One region of the Rhizobium sp. BK379 genome, then DNA from elsewhere that is predicted to be linked to it. Evidence: riboswitches for the same ligand, from Rfam matches in the RefSeq annotation. Region 1 holds a riboswitch; the other holds the start of a gene.

Region 1 (5,290 bases):
GCTTTCCGGTTTCGCCTTTACGCAGCATGCCTGGGTGCAGAGCTACGGTTCGCGCTATGTCCGCCCGCCTATCATCTTCGGCGACGTCTCTCGGCCAAAGCCGATGACAGTCGAGTGGTGGCGCTACGCGCAGTCGCTGACGGACAAGCCAGTCAAGGGAATGCTGACCGGTCCGGTGACGATCCTCAACTGGTCCTTCGTGCGTGATGATCTTTCTCGCGCCGATGTCAGCCGGCAGATCGCTCTGGCGATCCGCGACGAAGTGCTCGATCTCGAAAAGGCGGGTGCTGCGATGATCCAGATCGACGAGGCCGCTCTCCGTGAGGGTCTGCCATTGCGCCAGGCCGACTGGAAGACCTATCTCGACTGGGCGGTCGAGAGTTTTCGCCTCTGCGCATCCGCTGTTTCCGACGAGACGCAGATCCATACGCATATGTGCTATTCGGAGTTCAACCAGATCATCGATGCCATCGCCGCGATGGATGCCGATGTGATCTCGATCGAGACGTCACGATCGAAGATGGAACTGCTGGAGGCTTTCCGCAGCTACAAATATCCGAACGAGATTGGCCCCGGCGTCTACGACATCCATTCGCCCCGCGTTCCCGAGGTCGCCGAGATGACGGAGCTCCTGACGCTGGCGCGGAAGCGTCTGACGGACGGACAGCTATGGATCAATCCAGATTGCGGATTGAAGACACGCAAGTGGGAAGAGGTTCGTCCGGCGCTGGTCAACATGGTTGCCGCCGCTCGGCAGTTGCGTATTGCCGCAGCGCCGACACGCGCCTGAGCGCCTAATCGATTCCTGGAGAGCCGGCTATAGGCCGGCTCTTTCCGACGCGGCCTTCTCTACAGGCTGCTTTCGTTAACCATTCATTAACCACGTTTTTCACAGGAATGCAGCGATTTCAAACATGCCGTAACGCGATGCACAAACCATCCGTTGACGCAAACCGGGATTCGAGTACTATATCTAGTGTTCAAGGTTCCTTCGATTCGTGAGGGTCGGGGGCTAAGATGGGAATACGGTGCGTTTCGCCATGACGGCGAGACAAAGCCGGAGCTGCCCCCGCAACTGTAAGCGGCGAGCAACTGTCCGATTTCAGGTCACTGAGGCATGAAGCTTTGGGAAGGCTGGGGGCAGGGTGCTTCGACCCGCGAGCCAGGAGACCTGCCTTGAACGAGGTATCCACGGGCGGGGTGTCCGGAAGGTCGCGTATACGCAGGCGGGTCAAATCCGCCCCTGTTGCGCTGCCCCCGAATGTCCGCTGAACACTTCGGGGTTGAAGTCATTTTGAAAGCATTAAAACCGCCGCCCGCGCAGATCGTGCGGGGGAGAGTGTTCGGCGTGTAAAGCGCCAACTTTGTCAGATCAATACCAAGCATTGCCTCGGACGCCGCAAGGCGCCCGATCCTAGTTTTGCGTCTGGAATCCATTGACATCACGAGGAACATGATGAGCGTTACCGTTTACAGCAAGCCTGCCTGCGTACAGTGCACCGCTACCTACCGCGCCCTCGACCGTCTGGGCGTCGACTACCAGATCATCGATATCTCCGAGGATGCCGACGCGCTCGATCGCGTGCGCGGCATGGGCTACATGCAGGTTCCGGTCGTCGTTGCCGGCGAGAATCACTGGGCGGGCTTCCGTCCCGATATGATCAGCGCGCTCTCCTGATCGGAGAAAAGCGGTGGGCCTGATCGTCTATTATTCCAGCCGGTCCGAGAATACCTATCGTTTCGTCGAGAGGCTGGGACTGCGCGCGGCGCGCATTCCCGTCGGAGCTGAAGACATCCACATTCGCGAACCCTATGTGCTGATCTCGCCCACCTATTGTGGCGATGGCGGAAAAGGGGCCGTGCCCAAGCAGGTGATCCGTTTCCTCAACGATGCGGAAAACCGCTCCAACATCCGCGGCGTCATTGCTGCGGGCAACAGCAATTTCGGCGAGACCTACGGGCTTGCCGGCGACGTGATCTCGCAAAAATGCCAGGTGCCTTACCTCTACCGGTTCGAGCTCCTGGGGACTGCCGAGGATGTCGCCAATGTCAAAGACGGGATGGGACGATTTTGGACACGGGGACAAATCTGACGCGGGATGCGGGCGTCAAGCCGCTCAAGGCCGTGGAAGCGCTGGATTATCACGCGCTGAACGCGATGCTGAACCTCTATGACGATGAGGGCAAGATCCAGCTCGACAAGGACCGCATGGCGGCCAAGCAATATTTCCTGCAGCATGTGAACCAGAACACGGGGTTCTTCCATAATCTCAGGGAGAAGCTCGATTATCTGGTAACTGAAGGCTATTACGAGCAGGAAGTGCTCGACCAGTATTCCTTCAACTTCGTCCGCGACCTGTTCGACGAAGCCTATGCCAAGAAGTTCCGGTTCCCAACCTTCCTCGGCGCCTTCAAATATTACACCAGCTACACACTGAAGACCTTCGACGGAAAGCGCTACCTGGAGCGCTATGAAGACCGTATCTGCATGGTGGCGCTCGCGCTTGCCAGAGGCAATGAACAGCTTGCCCGCGATCTGATGGAAGAGATCATCTCCGGCCGTTTCCAGCCGGCAACGCCGACCTTCCTCAATGCCGGCAAGAAGCAGCGCGGCGAACTCGTCTCCTGCTTCCTGCTGCGTGTCGAAGACAATATGGAATCGATCGGCCGCTCCATCAATTCGGCGCTGCAGCTGTCCAAGCGCGGCGGAGGCGTTGCGCTGTCCTTGACGAACATCCGCGAGGCCGGTGCGCCGATCAAGCAGATCGAAAACCAGTCTTCCGGCATCATTCCCGTCATGAAGCTGCTGGAAGACTCGTTCTCCTACGCCAACCAGCTTGGTGCACGGCAGGGGGCAGGTGCCGTCTATCTCAATGCGCATCACCCCGATATCATGCGCTTCCTCGATACCAAGCGCGAAAATGCCGACGAGAAGATCCGCATCAAGACGCTATCGCTCGGCGTCGTCGTGCCTGACATCACCTTCGAGCTCGCCAAGAATAATGAGGATATGTACCTCTTCTCGCCCTATGACGTGGAGCGGGTCTATGGCGTGCCCTTCACCGAGATATCGGTGACGGAAAAGTATCGCGAGATGGTGGCGGATGCCCGTATCACCAAGAAGAAGATCAAGGCCCGCGAATTCTTCCAGGTGATCGCCGAAATACAGTTCGAGAGCGGCTATCCCTACATCATGTTCGAAGACACGGTGAACCGGGCGAACCCGATCGCCGGCCGCATCAGCATGAGCAACCTCTGCTCGGAAATCCTGCAGGTCAGTGAAGCGAGCGAGTTCAACGACGACCTTTCCTACAAGACGATGGGCAAGGATATTTCCTGCAATCTCGGCTCGCTGAATATCGCCATGGCGATGGATTCATCCGATTTCGGCAAGACGATCGAAACCTCGATCCGCGCGCTGACGGCCGTTTCCGACATGAGCCATATCTCCTCGGTGCCTTCGATCGAGAAGGGCAATGACGACAGCCATGCGATCGGCTTGGGACAGATGAACCTGCATGGCTATCTTGCCCGCGAGCGCATCCATTACGGTTCGGAAGAAGGCGTCGATTTCACCAATATCTACTTCTACACGGTGACCTATCACGCTCTGCGTGCATCCAACCGCCTGGCGGTCGAGCATGGCGCAAGTTTCAAGGGCTTCGAGAATTCGAAATATGCCTCAGGTGACTATTTCGACAAATACACCGGGCAGGAGTGGAAGCCGGCGACCGAGAAGGTGCAGGCGCTGTTCGACGATGCCGGCATTCATATTCCAACGCAGGAAGACTGGCTGGAGCTGAAGAAGGCCGTCATGGCTTCCGGCCTCTATAACCAGAACCTGCAGGCGGTGCCGCCGACGGGCTCGATCTCCTACATCAACCACTCGACCTCATCGATCCATCCGATCGTCTCGAAGATCGAGATCCGCAAGGAAGGCAAGATCGGCCGCGTCTATTATCCCGCACCGTTCATGACCAACGACAATCTCGATTATTACGAGGATGCGTACGAGATCGGCGCGGAAAAGATCATTGATACTTATGCGGCTGCCACCCAGCATGTCGACCAGGGCCTGTCGCTGACGCTGTTCTTCCGCGACACTGCAACGACGCGCGACATCAACCGCGCCCAGATCCATGCCTGGAAGAAGGGCATCAAGACAATCTATTACATCCGCCTTCGCCAGATGGCGCTGTCCGGCACCGAGGTGCAGGGCTGCGTCTCCTGCACGCTATAACCGACCGGAGAAAACCATGAACATGCAAGTCAAGCCGGTCAGCCGCGTGCGCGCCATCAACTGGAACCGCATCGAGGACGACAAGGATCTCGAGGTCTGGAACCGTCTGACCGGCAATTTCTGGCTGCCGGAAAAGGTGCCGCTGTCGAACGACATTCCCTCCTGGGCCACGCTGACGACGGCCGAGCAGCAGCTGACGATCCGCGTCTTCACCGGGCTGACGCTGCTCGACACGATCCAGAACGGTGTCGGCTCCGTGAAGCTGATGGCGGATGCGGTCACCCCGCATGAGGAGGCAGTGCTTTCCAACATCTCCTTCATGGAAGCGGTGCATGCGCGCTCCTATTCCTCGATCTTCTCCACGCTCTGCCTCACGCCCGATGTCGACGATGCCTATCGCTGGTCGGAAGAGAATGAGTTCCTGCAGAAGAAGTCGGCGCTGATCATGGAGCACTATGCGTCCGGCGATCCCTTGAAGAAGAAGGTCGCAAGTGTCTTCCTCGAGAGCTTCCTCTTCTATTCCGGCTTCTATCTGCCGATGTACTGGTCAAGCCGCGCCAAGCTGACCAACACCGCCGACATGATCCGCCTCATTATCAGAGACGAGGCCGTGCATGGCTATTATATAGGCTACAAGTTCCAGCGCGGACTGGAAAAACTCTCAGAAGAGCGCCGGCAGGAGATCAAGGACTTCGCCTTCGATCTGCTCCTCGAACTCTACGACAACGAGGCTAGATATACCGAAGCGCTCTATGATGGCGTTGGGCTGACGGAGGACGTCAAGAAGTTCCTGCATTACAACGCCAACAAGGCGTTGATGAACCTCGGGTACGAAGCGCTGTTTCCGGCCGAAGCCTGCAAGGTCAATCCGGCAATCCTGTCTGCGCTTTCGCCGAATGCCGACGAGAACCACGACTTTTTCTCGGGTTCCGGCTCCTCCTATGTCATCGGCAAGGCGGTGGCGACCGAGGACGAAGACTGGGATTTCTGAGGTTTATCTTTACGAAGCCTCTTATCATTCGGCCCGCTATCGCCCACATTCAGCCCGAT
Region 2 (5,290 bases), on a different contig from region 1:
GGGGGTCCGGAGGACGGGTCGAGACCCGTGGCTCGACCCCGGTCGGTGGCCCAACGGGTCGGATGAGGGGGCCACCGCACAAACCTCGAAATCGTGCTCCTGTTGCTCGGTCTCTCCGTCGCTCGCCCCCCTCATCTGCCCTGCCGGGCGTCTTCTCCCCACTGGGGAGAAGACAGAACCGGTGAGCTTCCGCCACTCCTCGACCCCAACAAGCCCCCGCCCTGGCCACCAGATCCCGGCCTTCATCAGCGGCACAGCCGGCGCCGGCTTCTCCTCTCTCGAGAGCATCGCCGCCGCATAGGCGAGAAAGCCCCGTGCATTGGCATCCCCGCCCTCGATCAGATAGGCCCAGAGCGCATTCAGATCATCCAGCGCCACATTGGAAAACGGCGTCAGCCCGGCATCCGGCTTCGAATCCCCCGGCAGCACCGCAATCAGCGCACCGCTGCGCGCTGCGACCGCATGCAGCGCCTCCAGCGCATAGTGGAAATAGCTCGCCCCGCCGAGCGCCCGTACGATGATCAGCTTCGCATGCCGCGCCGTCCGTTCGACGTATGTATCGACCGACATCGGGTGCTTCAGGCTCATCAGGCTCGCAAGCCTCAGCGAATAGCCTCCTTCTCCGCCGCTATGGGCCGCGGCAATCGCCGCAAGCTCGGTATCGGCAGCGGACAGGAACAGGATATCGCCCGGCGACTGGCCGAGGTCGATCGCCTCGTCCCCGTCGCTGATCGTCCCCTGTTGAGCGAGAAGCAGATGCATTCGTTATGTCCTCAGACGAGCGCTTCGATCGCCTTGCGCACCGCGTCCTGATCCATCTCGTGCAGACCGATGACGACGAGGCGCGTATTGCGGGCCTCACCCGGCGCCCAGGCACGGTCGAAATACTGGTCGATGCGGGCACCCACGGCCTGTAGCTGCAGGCGCATCGGCTTGCCGGAGACATCGATGAAGCCTTTCAGGCGCAGCACGTCATGCTCGGCGATGATGCCCTTCAGCTTCTCGACGAAACCTGCCGTATCCGAGACAGCGCCGAGTTCAACGACGAAACTGTCGAATTCGTCATGGTCGTGCGGCTCGCCATCCTCATGCTCCAGCTCGTGATGGGACTTGCGGTTGACGATATCGTCTTCCGTGCCGATGCCGAGGCCGAGCAGCACGCTTGCCGGCACCTCGCCGTTCTTCGCTTCGATCATGACAGGCTTGCGGGCAATGCGCGAGGCGACTTCGCTCTTCACGCGGCCGAGCCCGTCCGCGTCGATCAAATCGGTCTTGTTGAGCACGATCAGGTCGGCGCAGGTCAGCTGATCCTCGAAAAGTTCCTCGATCGGGCTTTCATGATCGAGCGATTCATCCTCGACACGGCGCGCATCGACGGCATCGTGGTCATCGGCAAAACGACCGGCAGCAACGGCCGCACTATCGACCACGGTGATGACGCCATCGACCGTCACTTCGCTCCGGATATCCGGCCAGTTGAAGGCGGCGACGAGCGGCTGCGGCAATGCAAGGCCCGAGGTCTCGATGACGATATGGTCAGGGCGCTGCTCGCGCTCCAGAAGCTTGGTCATGGTCGGAATGAAATCGTCGGCAACGGTGCAGCAGATGCAGCCATTGGTGAGCTCGATAATGTCGTCCTCGGTGCAGTTTTCCGCACCGCAGCCCTTCAGCACGTCGCCATCGACGCCGAGATCGCCGAACTCGTTGATGATGAGCGCGATCTTCTTGCCGCCGGCATTGGTGAGCAGGTTGCGGATCATCGTCGTCTTGCCGGCGCCGAGAAAGCCGGTGATGACGGTTGCGGGGATTTTCTGCTGCATGGAACTAACCCTTCATTTTCAGCGGCAGACCCGCTGCGATAAAATAAACATCCGCGGCCGAAGCCGCGATCATCTGGTGCAGCCGGCCTGCATGGTCGCGAAATTCCCGCGCCATGCGGTTCTCGGGCACGATGCCGAGGCCGACTTCATTGGAAACGATGACGAGCCGCGCCTTAGCATGAGGCAGAAAGGCGGCAAGGGCGGCAGACTGGGCGGCGATATCGCGCCCCTCCATCATCAGATTGGTGAGCCACAGCGTCAGACAATCGACGAGGATGGCCCTGCCCTCCGCGTCGATGGCGGTCAGGCGCTCGGTGAGATCGAGCGGTTCCTCATGCGTGGTCCAGGAGGGGCCGCGGTCGGCCCTGTGCTGGTCGATGCGCGCCTGCATCTCGTCGTCCCAGGCGCGGCCGGTGGCGATGTAGTGGCGCTCGAGACCGCTCGTGGTGATGAGATTTTCGGCGAAGCCGGATTTGCCGGAGCGAGCGCCGCCGAGGATGAAGGTGGCGGTCATGACAACACCGTCCGTAGAGGATGGGCACGGCCTTCGCCACGCCCCTCATTCCTGTGCTTGTCGCAGGAATCCAGCCTGCCCAAGTCCTTGGGCAGGAGAGACTCATTCCGCGATAACGTTGATTCATTCACGGCACAGACGCGCCGTGGCTGGTTTCCTGTGACAAGCACAGGAAGCAGGGAAGAGAAAACGGCCTGCGCCGGAAGCTCATCACAGAGGGGCGGCGGAACACCGCGCCCATATCGCACCACCAGAGGCAGCGCTGAATAACATCCTTCAGCCAAGACAACCTCCGTGCTGGCAGCGGGCAAAGCGCCCAAATTGGGCATTATGCCCGGCACGGATAGCAGGTCTCCTGGCTCGCAGTTATCGGCCGCGACAGGGGCGACCCCTCGGTCGCCCCTTATCGTGCCAGCGGATCTGCCTCGCCTTCCCGGCTGCATCTCGTGAAAAGGCGGACGATTCGTAGAATTAGAGGCGTCCTGCCCCGGCTGATCACGATGCATTTCCAGTGGCTTTTCCGGCACTTGTCCGCCTTGCCCGCTTGCAGAATGCAAGACCGTCGGCGCCGCAATCCAAATGCCGGATGGAAGACCCTGACTGCTCTACAGTCGCGGGGTCGGCTGTGATGAAGGCGCCCGGCTTGGGTCCGCCCCGTCACATTCCCTTTTAATCCGGAAGGCGTTTGCCGATCCGGAACCATCCATTATGTGGATTCATGGTTAGGCGCGTGCAACTCCCATGTCAATTGCCGCGCAGCGTCCCGCTCATGTTCATCTCGACTTACACTACGGATATTATCGTCTTTAATCAAAGGCTTACGTCACAAAAACTTTACGGCCCGGCCGGTTTTTTGCCGCAATTGCCGCTCATGCGGATGCCGGCTCCGCCCTTGACCCCTATTCTTGCCGCCTAATTTCTCCATGATGCTCTCCCGAATGCACATTCGCCGCCTCGGCCCTCTAGGCACCGCCTTCGATCCGGGGCGCCTGCGCGCGCTTATTCGCCACAGCGAAATGGGCATGGTCTTTGCCGGCGCGCTTGTCGGCATCGTATCGGGGCTTGCGGTCTCAGCCATGAGCTATGCCTCGGAAGAGATGCACAGCCTGATCTTCGGCATAGACGGCACGACGAGGCTCAGCGCCTCGCAGATCGACAGCAAGTTTTTGCTGATGACGGCCCCGGTAGCCGGCGGCATGCTTCTCGGGCTCTTGCTCTTCATTCTCGCCAAATGGCGCAAAAAGCCGATGGTCGACCCGATCGAGGCCAATGCGCTGCATGGCGGCCGCCTGTCGCTGACGGACAGCATCCTTGTCGCGATCCAGAACCTCGTTTCCAATGGCTTCGGCGCATCCGTCGGCCTGGAAGCCGGTTATACGCAGCTTGCGGCCGGCATCGCCTCGAAATTCGGCCTGAAGCTGCAGCTGCGCCGCGCGGACCTGCGTGTGCTCGTCGGCTGCGGCGCAGCCGGTGCCATCGCCGCCGCCTTCAATGCACCGCTGACCGGCGCCTTCTACGCCTTCGAGCTGATCATCGGCACCTACACCATTATGTCGCTGACGCCTGTCGTGGTCTCAGCACTTGTCGCAACTCTTGTTGCGCGCCTTCTTGCCGGCAGCGATTTCATCATCGATGTCGGCAGTTTCGGCGCTGTCCAGCCGGCCGACTACGTGCCGGCCATTGCGCTCGGCGCCTTCTGCGCCGGCGTCGGCATCCTCATCATGCAGGGCGTCTCCTTCGTAGAGGAATTGGCGCGCAAGAGCGCCATCGCACTGCCCTTCCGCCCGGCGCTCGGCGGCATCGTCGTCGGCCTGCTGGCGCTGGTATCGCCACAGGTGCTGGCCGCTGGCCACGGCGCGCTGCATCTGAACCTCTCCCACGAGATCACGATCCCCGCGCTGATCGGTCTCTTCCTTCTGAAGTCGGTGGCATCCGCCGTCTCCATCGGCTCCGGCTTCAGGGGCGGCCTGTTCTTCGCCTCGCTTTTCATGGGCGCGCTGCTCGGCAAGCTCTTTGCCTATTCCGCCCCCTATTTCGCCGATGCGACGCTGACGCCCGTGATCTATGCCGTGGTCGGCATGAGCTCGCTCGCCGTCGCCGTCATCGGCGGGCCGCTGACCATGACCTTCCTGGCGCTGGAGATCACCGGCGACTTTCCGATCACCGCACTGGTGCTCGCAGCCGTCATCACCTCCTCGCTCGTCGTGCGCACGACCTTCGGCTACTCCTTCGCCACATGGCGCTTTCACTTGCGCGGCGAAAGCATCCGCAGCGCCCATGATGTCGGCTGGATCCGCAATCTCACCGTCGACAAGCTGATGCGTTCGGACGTGAAGACCGCAAAACTCGGGATAACGCTGGACGCGTTCAAGGAGGCCTTCCCCATCGGCTCGACGCAGCGTGTCATCCTCGTCGATGAGGGCGACAAATATGCCGGCCTCGTGCTCGTGCCGGAAATCTACGCAAACCCCACCAGCGCGCAGGACGAAGCCCAGAATCTCGGCGATTTCATCCGCTACAAAAACGATTTCCTGCAGCCGCAGATGAATGCCAAACAGGCGGCCGCGATCTTCGACAAGACGGAAAGCGAAGCGCTCGCAGTCGTCAACAACCTCATCGAGCGCAAGGTGATCGGCCAGCTCAGCGAAAGCCACACGCTGCGCCGCTACAGCGAAGAACTCGACCGCCGGCGCCGCGAGGTGTCAGGCGAGATCTGAGGTTTTTGCCGCCGATTTTCGAGCCTTTACCACAATCGGATCCGCAAGCTTGAACACGTCGGCCTTCCTCGAAACGCCGCGCAACTCGAACGATCCCAGGCGTTCGCAGGCGACACCGCAGGCAGCCGCGAAGCTTTCCGACATCAGAAGCGGCTGGCCAAGTTCGCCGCAGAGTTTCTCGATCCGCGAGGCCTCGTTGACGGCCCTGCCGATCACGGTGAAGTCGAGCCTGCCGCGGG

Evidence for each region. A riboswitch is a leader RNA that binds a small molecule or an ion and turns the genes downstream of it on or off. The one in region 1 is predicted to bind cobalamin.
Region 2: another riboswitch for cobalamin. It lies ahead of cobU (bifunctional adenosylcobinamide kinase/adenosylcobinamide-phosphate guanylyltransferase); the one in region 1 lies ahead of nrdH (glutaredoxin-like protein NrdH).

Annotation. Positions count from the first base shown of each region.
Region 1 covers NZ_JACIAD010000008.1:390,249-395,538, reverse strand. The annotation lists gene metE (5-methyltetrahydropteroyltriglutamate--homocysteine S-methyltransferase) at 1-790, shown strand, start outside; cobalamin riboswitch at 967-1,194, shown strand; gene nrdH (glutaredoxin-like protein NrdH) at 1,457-1,678, shown strand; gene nrdI (class Ib ribonucleoside-diphosphate reductase assembly flavoprotein NrdI) at 1,692-2,093, shown strand; gene nrdE (class 1b ribonucleoside-diphosphate reductase subunit alpha) at 2,072-4,240, shown strand; gene nrdF (class 1b ribonucleoside-diphosphate reductase subunit beta) at 4,257-5,231, shown strand.
Region 2 covers NZ_JACIAD010000001.1:1,373,373-1,378,662, forward strand. The annotation lists gene cobN (cobaltochelatase subunit CobN) at 1-762, opposite strand, end outside; gene cobW (cobalamin biosynthesis protein CobW) at 774-1,820, opposite strand; gene cobU (bifunctional adenosylcobinamide kinase/adenosylcobinamide-phosphate guanylyltransferase) at 1,825-2,334, opposite strand; cobalamin riboswitch at 2,662-3,053, opposite strand; gene FHT93_RS07160 (chloride channel protein) at 3,261-5,051, shown strand; gene FHT93_RS07165 (adenylate/guanylate cyclase domain-containing protein) at 5,037-5,290, opposite strand, start outside.